Regions from separate parts of the Bradyrhizobium australafricanum genome, predicted to be linked through region 2. Evidence: riboswitches for the same ligand, from Rfam matches in the RefSeq annotation. Region 2 holds a riboswitch; each other region holds the start of a gene.
What was found. A riboswitch is a leader RNA that binds a small molecule or an ion and turns the genes downstream of it on or off. The one in region 2 is predicted to bind cobalamin.
Positions count from the first base shown of each region.

Region 1: another riboswitch for cobalamin. It lies ahead of J6525_RS06465 (TonB-dependent receptor); the one in region 2 lies ahead of J6525_RS30430 (DUF1636 family protein).
Region 3: another riboswitch for cobalamin. It lies ahead of metE (5-methyltetrahydropteroyltriglutamate--homocysteine S-methyltransferase); the one in region 2 lies ahead of J6525_RS30430 (DUF1636 family protein).

Region 1 covers NZ_JAGKJL010000005.1:780-6,974, forward strand. The annotation lists gene J6525_RS06445 (MBL fold metallo-hydrolase) at 1-777, shown strand, start outside; gene J6525_RS06450 (ABC transporter substrate-binding protein) at 950-1,696, opposite strand; gene J6525_RS06455 (ABC transporter ATP-binding protein) at 1,966-2,739, opposite strand; gene J6525_RS06460 (FecCD family ABC transporter permease) at 2,736-3,779, opposite strand; cobalamin riboswitch at 3,892-4,089, shown strand; gene J6525_RS06465 (TonB-dependent receptor) at 4,199-6,195, shown strand, end outside.
Region 2 covers NZ_JAGKJL010000041.1:66,024-72,218, forward strand. The annotation lists gene cobN (cobaltochelatase subunit CobN) at 1-1,586, opposite strand, end outside; gene cobW (cobalamin biosynthesis protein CobW) at 1,586-2,620, opposite strand; gene J6525_RS30430 (DUF1636 family protein) at 2,617-2,991, opposite strand; cobalamin riboswitch at 3,086-3,297, opposite strand; gene cobO (cob(I)yrinic acid a,c-diamide adenosyltransferase) at 3,334-3,987, shown strand; gene J6525_RS30440 (cobyric acid synthase) at 3,999-5,447, shown strand; gene cobD (threonine-phosphate decarboxylase CobD) at 5,648-6,195, opposite strand, start outside.
Region 3 covers NZ_JAGKJL010000026.1:36,760-42,954, forward strand. The annotation lists gene J6525_RS23025 (nodulate formation efficiency C protein) at 1-88, opposite strand, end outside; cobalamin riboswitch at 1,418-1,617, shown strand; gene metE (5-methyltetrahydropteroyltriglutamate--homocysteine S-methyltransferase) at 1,720-4,065, shown strand; gene hemN (oxygen-independent coproporphyrinogen III oxidase) at 4,755-6,107, opposite strand.

The sequences.
Region 1 (6,195 bases), on a different contig from region 2:
TCGATGCGCGTCTCCGACGGCGACAAGGTGACGATCGAGGGCCTTTGCCTCGAGGCGTTGTACACGCCCGGCCACACCGACGATTCCTACAGCTACCTGATGGGCGACCGCGTCTTCACCGGCGACACGCTGCTGATCCGCGGCACCGGCCGCACCGATTTCCAGAACGGCAGCGCGCGGGCGCAGTACGATTCGATCTTCAACCGCCTGCTGAAGCTGCCCGAGGAGACCATGGTGTTCCCCGCGCATGACTACAAGGGCGATACCGTCTCCACCATCGGCGAGGAGAAGCGCTACAATCCGCGGCTGCAGGTCAAATCGATCGACGACTATGTCGAGCTGATGAACAACCTCAATTTGCCGAACCCGAAGCTGATGGACGTCGTGGTGCCCGCCAACATGCATGTTGGCCTGCACCAGGATGAACTCGCCAAGGAAGGCCTCTCCCTCAGCGCGCGCGACGCCATCGCGAGCCTCGGCCGGCCCGATATCCTCCTGGTCGATTTGCGCGAGAGCGGCGAGCGGGCCAAGCACGGCACGCTCGCGGGCGCGCTGCACGCGCCCTATCCGGGGATTTGCGCCACCCTGCAGCCCGGCGGCATGCTGCGCGAGGTCGCGGCCGCAACCGGCCGCCGCGTCGTGTTCTTCTGCGCCTTCGGCGAGCGCTCGGCGATGGCGGTGGCCGCCGCGAAGAAGGCGGGACTGGCCAACACCGCGCATATCGATGGCGGCATCGACGCCTGGAAGAAGGCCGGCGGGCCGGTGGTGATGGGATAGTCTCATAACCCTTTAGCCCGCTCGCAAATATCTCACCGTCACCCTGAGGTGCGAGCGAAGCGAGCCTCGAAGGGCGACGGCCACACTCCTTCCGCGAACTCCTGGAAGTATCCGGGCCGTGCATCCTTCGAGACGCGGCTTCGCCGCTCCTCAGGATGACGGGTTTGGAAGGTCACTGCGTCACCCGCTTCAGCTCTTCCGTCAGCTGATCCAGCGCATCCGCCAGCATCACGCCGCCGCACACCGTGAGCCGCTCCGGCAGCACGATGCGCTTGCTTTGCGGATAGAAGCGCTCCAGCGCCGGATGCAGCAGGAAGGCGCGGCCGTCATCCTCGGCGCGGTCGCCGGCTTCCGACACCAGGATGAAATCCGGCCGCAGTTTTACGATCGCCTCCAGCGAAGCAAACCCGCCTGCGCCGACGCCAAGTTCGCCGGCGGCGTTGGAAAGCCCGGTTACGGCCAGCAGCGAGCTGACGAGGCTGCCGTCGCCCGACACAAAGCCGCGCCGCTCCAGCGGCAACACGCGGTAATGATGCGCGCTCGCCGCCGCCCGCGCCCGGGCGGTGGCCGCATCGAGGCGCGCGATCTCGGCCTCCGCGCGATCGGGGTGCTGCACCACATCGCCCATCGCGCGGATCTGGTCCTTCACCTCGTCCAGCGTGCGCGGCACCGTGAATTCGACGAGGTGCAGCCCGTGGGCCTTCAACAGATCACGGGTCGCGCGCTTGTCGAACAGGCTGACCACGACGAGGTCGGGCTTGAGCAGCAACACGTCCTCGGCCTCGCCGGACAAGCGCGGAAAGTTTCGCGCCTTCTCCGCGGCCCAGGATTGCCAGGCATCGCGCGAGAAGCGGCTGAGGCCGATGATCTGGTCCGGGTCGGCCAGCGACAGCACGAGCTGGTCGCTGCAGACATTCATCGAGACGATGCGCGGTCCGGCGGCGAACGCGGCACCGGCGGAAATAAGCCACAGCACTATGGCGACCACCGCTCCAAGATGAAGCGAAGCGAGATGGCTGCCACGCTGACGCTGAGCCCCCTCTCCCGCTTGCGGGGGAGGGTTGGGGTGGGGGTTTCGCCGCGAGCCATATCGTGGAGAGAGCCCCCACCCGCTGCGCTCTTCGAGCGCAGCGACCTCCCCCGCAAGCGGGAGAGGTGAACTGAGCTCGTGGTGAGGCCGTGGCCACATCACACGTCCGCCCATGGCACGATGACGACCTCGCGCTGAAATTCGGCGCGATAGGCGCTGACCCGGAACACGCTGGCGAGGACGCTCTCCGACAATGCCTCGACGGGCGCGCCCTGCGCGGCCAGCCGCCCTTCCGACAGCACCAGCACGTGATCGGCGAAGCGCGCGGCAAGTCCCAGGTCATGCGTCACCACGATCACCAGCACGCCGCTGTCGGCGGCATTGCGCAGCTTCTGCATCACGTCGATCTGGTGGCGCGGATCGAGCGAGGCGGTCGGCTCGTCGGCGAGAATCACCGGCGCCTCCACCGCGAGCACCCGGGCCAGTGCGACGCGGCTGCGCTCGCCGCCGGAGAGTTCGGTGACGCGGCGATCGCTGAATTCAGTGACGTCAACCGCCTGCATGGCGCGCAGCACCGCCTCCATATCCGTCTGCGACAGCCGCGCCGGATCGGTCGCGCCGTGCGGATAGCGGCCGAGCGCGACGATGTCGCGCGCCGGCAGCGGCCAGTGCACCATGTGCCCCTGCGGCAAATAGGCGAAACGCTTCGCGCGCTCGCGCAGCGGCAGCGACGCCAGCGGATCGCCGCCGATCCGGATCTCGCCGCCCGACGGAATCAGCCCGGCCAGTGCACGCAGCAGCGTGGTCTTGCCGGCGCCGTTCGGGCCGACCAGCGCGACCAGATGACCCGACGGCAGCGACAGCGAGACATCGTGCAGCACCTTGCGGCTGCCGAGCGAGGCATTGAGCGCCGCGGCGGAGAGCAGCGTCATGCCACGCCTCCGCCGAGCGCGCGGCGCTCGCGCATGATCAGATAGAGGAAGAACGGCACGCCGATGATCGAGGTCAGCACGCCGACCTTGATGTCCGAGGTTGAAGGAATGATGCGCACCGCGATGTCGGCGGCGAGCAGCAGCGCCGAGCCGGTGAGCGCGCTCGGCACCAAGAGCCGCGCCGGATCGTGACCGATCACGGGACGCATCAGATGCGGCGCGACGAGGCCGATGAAACCGATCGTGCCGGTGACTGCGACCGCGCCGCCGACGCCAAGCGCCACGCCCGTGATCACGAAGAGCCGCAACCGCCCGACGTCGACGCCGAGGCTCTGCGCCGCCTCCTCGCCAAGCGTCAGCGCGCGGAAGGCGCTCGCCTGGCTGAGCAGGATGGCGGCGCCCGCGACGATGAAGGGCAGCGCCAGCGCCACGTGCTGGAAGCTGCGGTCCTCCAGCGAGCCGAGCAGCCAGAACGCGATCTCCAGCACCACGAACGGATTGCTGGAGAGGTTCATCACCAGCGCGGTCGCCGCCCCCGCAAAGCTCGAGATCGCGAGCCCCGCGAGGATCAGGATCAACAGCCCGGCATTGCGGCCGGCGATCGCAAGCAGCGCGAACACCGAGCCGAACGCGGCGATGATCGCCACCGCCGGCAGCGCGTAGGAGCGCACATCGGCGAGGCCCAGCGCGATCACCAGCACCGCGCCGAACGCCGCCGATTGCGGCGCGCCGAACAGCGACGGCGAGGCCAGCGGATTGCGCAGCAGCCCTTGCAGCGCCGCACCGGACAGCCCGAGAATGCCGCCGATCGCAAATGCCAGGATGGTGCGCGGCAGGCGGATCTCGCGCACGATCACCTGCGCCACATCGCTGCCGCCGCCGAACAGCGCCTCGATCACCGCGAGCGGCGACAGCCGCACCGGCCCGATGCCGAGCGAGAGCACGCACAGCAGGACCACGAGCGCGAGCAGCGCCGCGGTGGCGCCCCACCGGCGCCGCGCCGCGACCTCGGCCGCCAAGGCAAAATCCTGCACGCTCATCGGATCCATGCTCTTACAGCGATCGTCGTGGCAGACAAGCGACACTCGACAAAAACCGTGGCCGCACGGCCATTGCCCGACTTCCGCCGGATTGACTTTGCTACCCGGCCGAACCCTAGATGAACATGACGGTTCTTTCATGAGATGAAAAGGGAATGCGGTACGGGGAAACTTCCCCAACGCCGCGGCTGCCCCCGCAACTGTATGCGGTGAATCCTTCGTCACAGGCCACTGGGAATCTCGGTCCTGGGAAGGCGACGAAGGGTAACGACCCGCGAGCCAGGAGACCTGCCGTCAGCCGTGGTCACACGCGATGCTGCCGGTCGGGGAGTACAGGCATGAGCTTCACCTGATGCTGTGAGCACGATGGTGAGACTGGTTCGCGGTGACGTGCCACTGACGTTGCCGAGGCCTTGCTTATGTTCTCCTTCCCTTTCCATCGGCGGCGCCGCGCGCTTCTGCTCGCGTCGACGATGATCGCGCCGGCGACGATGATCGCGCCGGCATTCCTTGTCTCCGCAGCGCTGGCGCAGCAGGCACCCGCTCCCGATCAGCTGCCGGCGATCGAAGTCACCAAGCCGGGCGACCAGAACGTCACGCGCGCCAGGCCGGCCGCTGACGAAGCGCCGGCGCCGCGACGCCCGGCGCCGGGCACCTCGCAAGGCAACAATACAGGCAGCGGAGCCGGATCGGGCACGACAGGGACCGGTGTGGCCACCGGAACGGGCGGCACCGGCGGCCGTCAGTTCGCCGGCATTGTCGGCACCTCCTCGGCCGTGATCACCGCCGACGACATCGCGCATTCGCCGGTGCAGTCGTTGCCCGAGATCCTCGCGCAGGTGCCGGGCGTGCAGCTGCAAACGCCCTATGGCGGACCGAACGGCGCCAAGACGTCGGTCGACCTGCGCGGCTTCGGCGCGTTCGCGACCGACAATACCCTCTTCCTGCTCAACGGCCGCCGCCTCAACGACGTCGACAAGGCCGGCTTCGACCTCACCACGATTCCGCTCGATTCGATCGAGCGCATCGAGATCACGCGCGGCAACAGCGGCGCGGTGCTCTACGGCGACAACGCGGTGGGCGGCGTCGTCAACATCATCACCAAGACCGGCGTCGGCGGCCCGCCGACGACGATGCGGGCCGAGGCCGGAGTTGGCGCGTTCAACACCCGCATGGCCGCGGTCTCCGCGGCACTGAATTCCGGCCCGTGGTCCACCTCGTTCTACGGCAACGGCATCAAGTCGGACGGCTACCGCGTCAACAATGCGCTCGACCAGCGCAACGCTGCCGGCAACATCAACTACACGACGCCGGATCTCATCGCCTTCCTGACCGTCACCGGCAGCGACCAGAAGCTCGGTTTGCCCGGCGGACGGCTGGTCGATCCGTCGATCGGCGTGAATGAGCTGCTCACCGATCGCCGCGGCGCCGCGACGCCCTTCGACTATGCCAACCAGCAGACCGCCAGCGTCACCGCCGGCTTCACCAGGACGCTGATGAACGGCGTCGACCTCATCGTCGACGGCGGCTGGCGGCAGCGCGAGACGCAGAGCGGCTTCTTCGGCACGGTGCCGACCATCAGCTTCGCCTCGACCTACAATGATGCCGCGCTGCAGACCTGGTCGCTGACGCCGCGGCTCAGCGTCAAGAATGTGATGCTGGGCATGCCATCGACGATCCTGACCGGCATCGACTATTACGATTCGACATTCCGCGAGGCGCGCGGCGCCTATCAGGGCGTCGACCCGTTCCACATCTACAATATCGAGCAGCAGAGCGTGGCCGGCTATTGGCAACATACGCTGGGCCTGTTGCCAACGACCGACTTCTCCTACGGCGCGCGCGTCCAGAACACCAGCATCTCGGCGCGCGATCGCCACGACCCGAATGCGCCATTCGCATTCGACACCCAGGCGGCACCGCTCGACAGCAACGAGACGCAATACGCGCTGCATGTCGGCATCGAGCATCGCCTGACCGACACTTTCTCGGTGTTCGGCCGCGCGGCACGCGCATTCCGCACGCCTGATGTCGACGAACGTGTCGCGTCGGGTCCGTCATTCGACCCGCTGACGTTCGCCCCGATCCCGCAGAATTTCCAGCTCAAGACCCAGACCTCGCAGGATGTCGAGGGCGGCTTTCGCGTCAGGACCAACCGCTTCCAGGTCCAGTCCAGCGTCTATCTGATGGATCTCGAGAACGAGATCCATTTCAACCCGGTGCTGTTCTTCAACACCAACCTCGACCCCACCCGCCGCTACGGCTCGGAGACCAGCGCGGCGCTCAAGGTCAGCGACAGCGTCACCCTGCGCGGCGGCATGGCGATCACCCGCGCGGTGTTCCGCGAAGGCATCTGGGCCGGCAACGACGTGCCGCTGGTGTCGCGCTACACCGGCAATCTCGGCGTCACCTGGAA
Region 2 (6,195 bases):
GCGCCGATGTGGACGACGGCATCGATGGCCTGCTGCCTGAGCCACAGATGGAACGCGACATAGGCATGGCGCGGCGTGCGCGCCAGATCGTGGTAATCGGCGTCGCGCTGCCCCACCTCACCGCGCTCCGGCTGAACGGCGATGACCGATTTGCCGCAGCAGATCGCCGCGAAATGAAATGCGCCGTCACGGCAATCGGGATCATCCTCCGGCGCGCCCCATGCGCGGCTGAGATCGTCCTGCAGCAGCTCGGGAAGGCCGGAAAGCGCCGCGCGATAGTCGGCGACGTTCCACGTCAGGGTCCTGCGCAAAAGAATGTCGCCCAGCGACTCCACCGGCTCAAGGTCAAATCCCGCGCCCGCGAGATCAGCCAGCATCGCCCCGACCGAGGCAAGCGCATCGAGGCCGACGGCATGCGCGACCTGATGTGGACGGCCGGGATAGTTCGATAGCACCAGCGCAAGCCGCTTCTTCTGTGCCGGCTTGCCGGCAAGCCGATGCCAGGCGGCCACGCGTGCGGCAATTGCAGCGACGCGCCCGGCATCCGGTCGATGCGCAAGATGCGCGAATTGCAGCTCGGGATCGCGCTCACCAGGCGATTTGAAGCTGACGACGCCCGCGAACAGGCGGCCGTCGACCTCCGGCAGCACCACATGCATCGCGAGATCGCCGGGCGAGAGCCCGCGGAGCGACAAGGCCCAATCCTCGCGCCGCGCGGTCGACAAAGCGACCTGGAACACCGGGCATGATGCAGCGTCGAACGGCGTCGTGCCGTCGTCACCGGCCGCGGAAAACGCGGTCGCATTGACGATGGCCGCTGGAGCGCATTGCGCAAACTGAGCGCGCAGCCAATCCGCCACGCCCGCCGCCTTCAGCGAGGTGACGAACACACCGTGGGCATCAAAGCCCCTCTCACGCAATGCATCGATCAATGCATCGACCGGCGCCGTATCGCCTGCCGCGAGGTAGGAACGATAAAACGTCACCAGCACGCGCGGCCGGCCGTCCGATGCCGGCAACGCCGCGATGGCACCGCGCCGGGAATCGTAGACGCCGATCTCGGGAAGATCGATCTCGCCGACCACCGGCCCAGCATAGAGTCCGGACGCCAGCGCCAGCTGCGCGATAACGGCCTGCGCGGCAACCGGGCCGCCTTTGTCGCACAGCACCTTCAGACGGCGCAGCGTCGAGACCGGCAAGGTCGAGAATTCATCGAGCCGCAGATCGTCGCGGCCATCGGCCGGTAGCACCACCAGGGCGATGCCGCGCTCCTTCGCCAGCCGATGCACCGCGGCCAGCCCGTATGACCAATAGGGCTCGCCGCCGATCAGCCGCACCAGGATGCCGCGCGCGTGCGACAGCGTCCGCTCGATATAGGTATCGACCGACAGCGGATGGCGCAGCTCCGCGAGGTTGGCGAGCCGCAGCGACGGCAGCGCAGCACGGCCGCGCCGCCAGCCGGCCGCGAAGGCAGCAAGATCGCTGTCGGAAAACGACAACACCACGAGATCGGCCGGATCCTGGCCGAGGTCCCTTGGCGTCGCGGTCTCCTCAAGGCCGCGGCTCTCGCGGAAGACGACGTGCATCAGACACCAAGCCGTGCCCTGATCGCGGCTTCATCGATGTCGGCATGTTCGCCGATCACGACGAGCTTCGACTGCCGCGCCCGGGCGCCCCAGGGCATGTCGAACTGATGCCGCACCCGTTCGCCGACCGATTGCACCAGCAGCCGCATCGGCTTGCCTTCGATCGCGATGTAGCCCTTGGCGCGCAGCACGTTCTGCTCGCGCGCCAGCCCCTTGATCGAGGCGACCAGCGCGTCGACATCCGAAACTTCCGGAAGATCGATCACGACGGAATTGAAATCGTCGTGCTCGTGTTCCTCCTCGCCATCGTGATGCGACGGCCGCGCCGCGAGGTCGTTTTCAGCCGCCGCCTCGAGCCCGAGGATCACGCGCGCGTCGATCGTGCCGTCGACGACAGGCAACATCGGCACCTCGCGCGGCATCTCGGCCGCGATCACCGCTTTCGCCGCCTTGACCCCTTCCGCCCCGGCGAGATCCGCCTTGGTCAGCAGCACGATATCGGCACAGGCGATCTGGTCCTCGAACACTTCCGACAGCGGCGTCTCGTGGTCGAGATTGTCGTCCGCCGCACGCTGCGCATCCACCGCGGCCGGATCAGGCGCAAAACGGCCGGCGGCGACGGCCTCGGCATCGGCGAGCGCGATCACGCCGTCGACCGTGATCCGCGAACGGATCTCCGGCCAGTCGAACGCTTTCAGCAGCGGCTTCGGCAGGGCGAGCCCCGAGGTCTCGATCACGATGTGATCAGGCTTCACGTTCCGCGCCAGCAACTGCTCCATCGCCGGGATGAAATCGTCGGCGACGGTGCAGCAGATGCAGCCATTGGCGAGCTCGACGATGTTCTCGGCCGGACAATTGGCGTCGGCGCACGACTTCAGGATGTCGCCGTCGACGCCTTCGCTGCCGAATTCGTTGACCAGCACCGCGAGCTTCTTGCCGTTGGCATTGCGGATCAGATGCTGGATCAGTGTCGTCTTGCCGGAGCCGAGAAAGCCGGTCACGACCGTGACAGGAATTTTGGCGAGCGTGGTCATTCTGCGGCCTCCGGCACGACGGCGATGGGTGGAATGCGGGCGAGCGATTGCTTGCGGAAGATTTCCGGACGGCTGCGCCACGGCACGATGCCGTCGGGCGCCGCCGCATAGGCGGAGGCACCGGCGATCACATCCGCGGCATTGGCTTCGGACAAGCGGCCGTAGACATAGGACCAGCGCCCCGGCGCGCTGAGCGCGACCGAGCAACCCTGGCTGCAGGCCGACAGGCATGCGACGGGAACCAGATTGACGTCATCGGGCACGCCGGCCTCGACAAGCGCGGCATGCAGGCGTGCACCGGGCGCGAGCTCACCTTCCGCCGGCGTCTGGCCGGCGCGGCAAGTGATGCAGACATGAAGTGTGACGCTCATCGCCCTTCCTGGATTGACAGCGGGAAGCGATGAGGCACACGAACCGATTTTGGACAGGTTCGTTCCCCGTCGCGGAACACCCCGTCCGCCGGTTTCACAACATGCTGCGTTGGCAGGTCTCCCGGCTTGCGGAGCAGGTTTTACCCTTCGATGCCCACCTTCCCGACTCCGTATGGAATCAGTGGCTTGGGCATCTCTCCGGTCACGGTCGCGGGGGCGGCTGCGCTTCGGACCCGATTTAGCGGAGCCCTATCGCATTCCCTCTTCGCCTGTCGTAGGACAGGAACCAACGCGGGACCACCATTCGTCCAAGCCTCGCACTTGTCAAGCCGAAGGAATGTGATGACTTCTGATGGAAAGGGCGCTGAAGACGGCGCCGTCGGCACCGATCTCTCGCTGGATACGCGCCACGCGGACAAGATGGCGAAAAAGAAGGCCGCCCGCGACCGCATCATGGCGACCAAGAGCGGTGAAAAGGGCCTGATCATCGTCCATACCGGCGCCGGCAAAGGAAAATCCTCCTCCGCGTTCGGCATGATCGTGCGCTGTGTGGCGCACGGCTTTCCCTGCGCCGTGGTGCAGTTCATCAAGGGCGCCTGGGATACCGGCGAGCGCCGCCTGCTCACCGGGCATTTCGGCGATCTCTGTCAATTTCACGCCATGGGCGAAGGCTTTACCTGGGAGACGCAGGATCGCGCCCGCGACATCGCGGCAGCGCAAGCCGGCTGGGAAAAGGCCAGGCAGCTGATCGCGGACCCGAGCCTGCGCATGGTCGTGCTCGACGAGATCAACATCGCGCTACGCTACGATTACCTTGCGATCGCCGATGTCGTCGACTTCCTGACCACGTCGAAGCCGCCGATGACCCATGTCGTGCTCACCGGGCGCAATGCCAAGGACGAATTGATCGAGATTGCCGACCTCGTCACCGAGATGACGCTGGTGAAGCATCCGTTCCGCTCCGGCATCAAGGCCCAGCCGGGCGTCGAATTCTGACAGACATCTCCATGGCGCGCGCATTGATGATCCAGGGAGCCGGCTCGGACGTGGGCAAATCGCTCATCGTCGCCGGCCTCGCGCGCGCCGCGAGACGGCGCGGCCTGCGCGTGCTGCCGTTCAAGCCGCAGAACATGTCGAACAACGCCGCGGTGACCGTCGACGGCGGCGAGATCGGACGCGCGCAGGCGTTGCAGGCGCTCGCCGCCGGCGTCGAGCCGCACACCGACATGAACCCGGTGCTGCTCAAGCCCGAGACCGATGTTGGCGCCCAGATCATCGTGCACGGCAAACGGATTGCCACCGCACGCGCGCGCGAATATGCCGGCATGAAACCATCGCTGATGGGCGCGGTGCTGGAGAGTTTTGCGCGCCTGAAGCAGCGCGCCGATCTGGTGCTGGTCGAGGGCGCCGGCAGCCCCGCCGAGGTCAACTTACGCAAAGCCGATATCGCCAATATGGGTTTTGCGCGCAAAGCAGACGTGCCCGTGGTGCTGGTCGGCGACATCGACCGCGGCGGCGTGATCGCGCAGCTCGTCGGCATCAAGACGGTGATCGACCCTGATGATGCCGCGATGATCCAGGGCTTTATCATCAACAAATTCCGCGGCGATCCGACATTGTTCGATGACGGCTATCGCTTGATCGAAGAGCGCACCGCCTGGCGCGGATTTGGCGTGCTGCCCTGGTTCGTCCGCGCCGGCGAACTTCCGGCCGAAGATGCGCTCGGGCTCGGCGAGGCGCGCAAGCCGGGCCAGTGCAAGATCGCGTTCCTTGCGCTGTCGCGGATCGCCAATTTCGACGACCTCGATCCGCTGAAGCTGGAGCCCGGCGTCGATCTCGTGATGGTACGTCCGGGCGAAGCCATCCCGGGTGATGCGAAGCTCGTCATCCTGCCCGGCTCGAAATCGACCCGCGGCGATCTCGCCTTCCTGCGCGCGCAGGGCTGGGACATCGATCTCCTCGCGCATCATCGCCGCGGCGGCCATGTCCTCGGCCTGTGCGGCGGATACCAGATGCTTGGACACAGCGTCGCCGACCCCGATGGGATCGAAGGTCCTGCCGGCGAAACGCGCGGGCTCGGGCTGCTCGATGTCGCAACCACCATGACCGAACAGAAGACGCTGACGCGCGCCAGCGCGGTGCATGCCGCGACCAGCCAGCCGATCAGCGCCTATGAAATCCATATCGGGCGCACCGACGGGCCGGATCGCGCGCGGCCTTTTGCATCACTCGACGGTACGGCTGAGGGCGCTGTCTCCGCAGATGGGCGCGCTCACGGCAGCTATCTGCACGGCCTGTTCGCCTCGGACGAATTTCGCAAGGCTTTCCTCGCGCAACTCGACATCGCGGCAGCTGATCAGCCCTACGGCGCCAGGGTCGAGAGCGCGCTCGACGCGCTTGCCGAGCACATCGAGACCCATCTCGATGTCGAAGGCCTGCTCGCGCTGGCGCGTTAATGCGAGATGATTCCTGGTCGAACAGCGACGGCGCTGTACCCCCTCTCCCCGTTCTTCACGGGGAGAGGGTTGGGGTGAGGGGCGTCTCCGCATATCCGGTGATAGCTGCGTTCGCGGAGACTCCCCCTCACCCGGAACGCATCTGGCGATGCGTTCCGACCTCTCCCCGCACGCGGGGCGAGGTGACGCTGAGATCGTCGCTAGACCGAAGACAACACGGCGGAAAGGCGCGACCACTCGGCCTCGCTGCCCGGCAAGCCGAGGCGCAGCCATCCCGGTTTCTGCTGGAAGACCCGCGACCAGATCTGCGCGCGGGCAAGTTTCTCCTGCGCAGCCAACGCATCGCCGGTCCCGTAGAGCCGGAACAGCAACGTGCCGCCGACCAGCGTCCAGCCCTGCGATCGCGCTACTGCATCGAGCCTGACGCAGTCGTCCGCGAGCCGCGCAGCCGTCGCCGTTGCCCAGTCGTGATCGAGCAACGCGCGCCGCCCGATCGCGATTGCTGCTCCCGAAACTGGCCAAGGGCCCGCCATCGCGGCAAGCGTGGCGATGTCCGCCTCGCTGCCGATCGTGAAGCCGAGGCGCAAGCCGGCAAGTCCGTAAAACTTGCCGAAGGAGCGCAGGATCAGCAGCCCCGCGCGTCCTGCTTCCGGTGCAAGGGACAGGTCAGGAACAGCGTCCGCAAAACTCTCGTCGATGACGAGCCGGCCAACGCGCGGCAGCAGTGCCAGCAACTCGCGCCGATCAT
Region 3 (6,195 bases), on a different contig from region 2:
CGCGAACATTGCTGTTTGTCGCTGCCAGCCCGGCCAGGCAGATCAGCGATCGACCGAGACAGAACCAAAGCACGCGCGTTCCAGACATTCTCTTCATTGCTGCCGGCCCATCTGGTTCTCATCCACGCGTCAATTCCAAAGAGGACAATCTTCAACGTGATCTACGAGATCGCTAGAAGTTAGCGGCAACGTGACGCGAGCACCTGCTGATGTCCCGCGCAAGCAGGCGCTGTCCCTCGATGTCACGCGCCGCTAACTTCCTGGTCAGCCAAAGCTTCAACTTGCAATGCTGGACCTGCCCAGGAGGAGAAGCCTGGGTAAGCGAGGACTTGCATTCTTCGTGCCAGGCAATAACAGGCAGTTCGCACCAGATTTGTGCCGCCTTTGTCGCCTTCCCGACCTGCGCACCTTATTTATGTTGCCATTAGCCTATTCGCAGCGACTTTCTTGGCTCATTCCTGTCACGCTACTGGATGTTCGAGCAGCGCAGTTTTGAAGGCCTCGCTGCCAGAAGCCAGACGACAATTGGGTGCAGGTTTGCCGCCATCGAACCGTGTGGTCCAGGGTCGTTGCCGCTGCTGCGGAGGTGCATCAGCCGGTTGTGCTTGGCGCTTTATGGCCAACAACGAGGCGAAGCCGCCCATCAGCGGCGAGCGATTAGGAATCGGCGCTAAGGAAATTCAAAAGTCAGGCAGGCGATGGGACGACGGCATTCGCCGCTCGCGTGACGGCACACTCGTGACCGGCGTCTATCTGCTCCGTCGCCGCAGTCAACATTGGAGGAGCTGCGCTTCCATGCAGTCGTACCGACCGGGCAAGAAGGCAAGGCTAGCTTCGACTTGAACTGCTCAACACTTTCGAGAGCATCTGTCTGACGGCCGGGTTCATAAATGGCCTTGCTATCCAGCCGAACAGGCCGACCGTAAAGACGGCAGCAGCAAAGACGCCGAGGGCACTCCAAACAGCCATTTTCATTGCGAGCTACTCTTTTCGTTGGTGATTCACTATGCTTGCTTTGCGCAGTATCGTCAAAAACATCCGCGTGGCGCCTACCAGGATTGGTCGTAGATCAACATGCTCGCTGAGTACGCTGCCGGATTTAGCGTATAGCGCGCCTATTCACACTGGTTGTTGGTGGAGAAAGGGGGACGTAGCGAAGGGTGCTCGATGAATGTTCGAAAGCTGGATCGCGTGAAGAGCGTCCTGTCTCGGCACCGTGACCTTCATCGCCCAGGCCGCATTCGTCTCTTCCATGATCTGACACGCGGTCCGACGCCAACGCGCCTCGCAGACGGTCACCCCGATATCTGTGATTGGAGAGTGCCTTCAACGTCGCGATCAAGAGTGGCCGTGCATCGTCAACACGTAGGAGAGTCGCAGCATCAATTTGAGAGGTTGACGGCGGAGTTGTCTTGCCGATAATCCAAGTCGTCGAGGTTCTCCGGTTCCTGTTTGATCCGGAGCTAAGAGGGAAGCCGGTGATGCCGGCGCTGCCCCCGCAACTGTGAGCGGCGAGCCGCTGTCCAACAGAGTCACTGAAGCCTGCGCGGCTTCGGGAAGGCCGGACAGTGGCGATGACCCGCGAGCCAGGAGACCTGCCCCGACAATATGTTCGTCCACGGGCGGGGTGTCCCGGTGGTGCGCCAAGCAGCCGTCGCTCGCGCGACGTCTCCTGCCTGCGTCCGCCATGGCCTTTGCCCCCAACATGGGGTTAACGCTATGTCTCTTCTCTCACTTCCGGTTGCCACGCTCGGAACGCCGCGCATTGGTCCAAGACGCGAGCTTAAACTCGCGCTCGAAAGCTATTGGGCCGGAAGAATCAGCGAACAGCAATTGCTCGAGGACGCAGCCGGCCTACGTGCGGCGAACTGGGCGCGCCAGAAATCCCTCGGTGTCACCATCATTCCGTCGAACGATTTCTCGCTATACGATCAGGTGCTCGACACCAGTGTCATGGTCGGCGCCATCCCGGAAGTCTATGCCTCGAAAGCCGAGCCTGCTTCTCTCAAGACGTATTTCGCCATGGCACGCGGTTCACAAAGCGGCAGTCAGGATGCGAGTTGCGGTCACGGACCTCGCGGCTATGGCGCACCCGCGCAGGAGATGACCAAGTGGTTCGATACCAACTACCACTACATGGTTCCGGAATTTCATCGGGGGCAGACTTTCAGACTCTCCTCTCGCAAGCCTATCGAGGAGTATGAGGAAGCCAAGGCCCTTGGCTTTCAGACGCGCCCTGTCCTGATCGGTCCGGCGACTTTCTTGAAGTTAGGCAAGAGTGCTGATCCCGCGTTCCAGCCACTGTCACTCCTGGATGACCTGATACCGATCTATATCGAGGTTCTGCAGGAATTGGCCAAACGCGGAGCAAAATGGGTTCAATTTGACGAGCCCTGCATGGTCCTTGATCTGGATGAGGGGTTAAAAAATTCTTTGCTGCATGCCTATGACCGGCTCGCCAAGGAAGGGCCGGCCATCAAGATCATGGTTGCCAGCTATTTCGGCCACCTTGGCGACAATCTTCACACCGCCTTGCGCCTACCTATTGCCGGCCTGCATGTCGATCTGGTTCGGGCGCCGGAGTTATTGGATCAGATCATTGCTGCCGGGCGAAGTGAACTCGTCATGTCACTCGGCGTGATAGACGGTCGCAATGTGTGGCGGACGAATTTGTCGGCGCTGCGCCAGCGGCTCGATCCCGCCATTGCGAAGCTCGGCAAGGATCGCGTACAGATCGCCCCATCCTGTTCGCTGCTTCACGTGCCGGTCGATGTTGAACTCGAAACGGAGCTTGCTTCCGATGTCAAGAGCTGGCTCGCGTTCTCGGTTCAGAAGATTCGCGAGCTTGCGACCTTGGCACGGGCACTCGCAGGCGATCAGAATGTCGCCGACGCTCTTGCGGAATCGGAGCGCGTTACCACCCGCCGCGAAACTTCCCCGAAGATCCGTGACGCCAATGTCGCCGTCCGGATCAGTGCGATCAATCAGGCCATGCGACGGCGCGCCAGCCCATTTGCCAGTCGTGCCGAGATCCAACGCAAGCGCTTCAAACTGCCGGCGTTTCCGACCACGACGATCGGATCGTTTCCGCAGACCGCAGAGGTGCGGACTGCCCGCGCGGCGCACGCGAGAGGCTCGATGAGCGACGGGCAATACGACAAGTTTCTCAAGGAAGAGACTGCGCGTGCTGTCCGTTGGCAGGAGGACATTGGCCTGGACGTGCTCGTGCACGGCGAGTTTGAGCGCAATGACATGGTGCAGTACTTCGGCGAGCAACTCGCCGGCTTCGCATTTACCAAAAACGGCTGGGTACAATCCTATGGCTCGCGCTGCGTTCGGCCACCGATCCTGTTTGGCGACGTCTCGCGGCCGAAGCCGATCACCGTGGACTGGTGGCGCTACGCGCAATCACTAACCAACAAGCCGATGAAGGCGATGTTGACCGGACCGGTAACGATTTTGAACTGGTCGTTTGTTCGCGATGATATTCCCAGAAGCGAGGCCTGCCGCCAACTTGCGCTCGCGATCCGAGACGAAGTCAGGGATCTCGAGAATGCTGGTGCGACCATGATCCAGATCGACGAAGCAGCGCTGCGCGAGGGGTTGCCACCGCGTCGATCGGAGTGGGCGGCCTATCTCGACTGGGCCGGGGATTGCTTCCGCATCTGCTCATCGGGCGTCGCCGATCAAACCCAGATTCATACCCATATGTGCTACTCGGAATTCAACGACATCATCGATGCGATTGCTGCAATGGACGCCGATGTCATCTCGATCGAGACCTCGCGCTCGAAGATGGAATTGCTCGACGCGTTTCGGAACTACAAATATCCAAATCAAATCGGGCCGGGCGTGTACGACATCCATTCTCCACGCGTGCCCGAGACCAGCGAGATGACGGAACTCATGGCGCTGGCTCGCAAGCGGCTCCGTGATTCGCAGCTCTGGGTTAATCCGGACTGCGGCCTGAAGACGCGGAAATGGGAGGAGGTTCGCCCAGCACTGGTCAACATGGTCGCTGCCGCCCGCGAGCTGCGCGCTGGATCCGCTCCCGTCGACCGTTGAGCCTTGGCCTGTTGTCTCTCGTCGAGAAAGCCGATCGCTTGTGGGACTTTGCGCACTCGGTGATCGTGAGGGGAATTGGGGAACGAAAAAGCCCGACCGCCTTTAGCGGCCGGGCGAAGTGTATCCGGGAGGAGCGACGCTGCTATGCATCGCACCGACGTCCATCGGCGGAGGGAGGACAGCCGATGGTTCGATCACGGCGAGGACATCCGCCGAAAATCTGACCACAGTTAAAACAAAAGCTCAGCGGAGCTCAATTATGCCGTGGTATGCCGCCGATATTGCCTGGGATTAAAAATCTACACTAAGGTTTGTCGCCGATGAGTATTTTCGCAACGTGTTGCCGAGTTGAGCGACGTGGGCGGTAGTCGGGCGGTCATGGGCCGGCACCAAAGCGCACCTTGGTAGGCGTTCCTGCCGGAAACGGTGGGCTAGATCAACGCGACTATACGAAACTGCCGACGGAAAAAGAATGAGCGGGCTTGCTATTGATGCAGGCCCTGCTTACGCCAGTCTTGGGTCCGCGGGTTCCAAGCTTTGTTTCAATCTCTGTACAACTTGGCAGACGGGCGGCGAACGGGATGCCGATCGGCGTGCTCTTCAGCGGTGTGATTGGTCGTCATCCAAAAGCATAGCCCAGTTGCGGGGATACTGAGCTCGGATCTGAAACGCTGGGTTTCGCTTAGTCGCTAGACCGCCTGACTATGTGTAGCCCCGGACCTAAGGAGGTGAGCGTCGAAGACTGATGCGACGCACCGGGCCAGGAACTCTGCGCCCCGGGCTACAGTGAGCCGGCCATCATCAATCGCCACGACGCCATCGGCGATAAGGCTGCCAAGACGAGAATGATCGACAACGGCTAATCTCGGATCCCGGCCGTAACGACGGGATATCTCGGAAAGATCAACCGCAAAGTCGCACATGATTCGCTCGATGATTTCGGCGTGGAAGCGATCGTCATCGGTCAGTAGATAGCCCCTTGCGATGGCGAGCCGATCCTGGGAGATGCGAGCAAGGTAGTCCTTGGTCGAGACCGCGTTTGCGGCAAACCCCTGTTGCATACGGCCGATGGCGCTGGCGCCCAGACCAATCAGGACGTCAGCGCAATCGTCAGTATAGCCCTGGAAGTTGCGCCTCAGCCTGCCTTCCTGCCTCGCTAGGGCGAGATTGTCGTTCGGCAAGGCGAAGTGATCGACGCCTACGCGAACGTATCCAGCATCAACCAAAGCTCCCGCGATGGTTTCGGCCTGGAGGTGGCGCGTGACGCTGTCGGGTAGGCTGGACGCATCGATCTTGCGTTGATGTTTCTTGAACGAAGGAATGTGCGCGTAGCCAAAGGCCGAAAACCGGTCCGGATGAAGCTCGAGGCACTTGGCGACGGTGTCCAGGCACGAAGCGACCGTCTGCAGGGGCAGGCCATAGAGCAAGTCGAAATTGATCCGGCCGACGCCGGCGCGGCGTAACCGATCGACCGAGGTCGCGGTCTGTCCGAAGCTCTGCAGACGATTGATGCCGTGCTGAACAACTGGATCGAAGCTCTGGATACCAAGGCTCGCCCGGTTGACCCCGCAAAAGCCCAGCGCCTCGGCCATCGGCTCGCTCAACGTGCGTGGATCGATCTCTACGGCGATCTCGGCATCGGGCAGGACAGCGAAGGAATGGCGCAACGAACCGACGAGATCAGCAAATGTTTCAGGTGTCATGATCGTCGGGGTACCACCCCCGAAGTGGATATGAGAGATCGGTTGCCGTCGACCAACGGTTTCTGCAACGAGGTAAGCTTCAGTCCGCAGTCCCGCTGCATAGATCGCGATCGGCTCCTGGCGTTTCGTGACAGACGTGTGGCAGCCACAATACCAGCACATCTTTCGACAAAACGGCACGTGAACGTAGATCGAGGCGGATTGTTGGGCGTCCAACGACTTGAGCCACGTTTGGTAGTCGGATTCGCAAACCGATGCTGAGAAATGGGGGGCCGTCGGATAGCTGGTGTAGCGTGGCAGCCGGTGCTGCCCGTAGGAGTCTGCCAAGTCCGGTCGCATTCGGATGCCTTTCTTCCTCCTTGGGCCAGATTACCGGACACGCAGCAGATAAGCTTTGCGCTGGCTCAAATATCGCGTCGGACCGTCG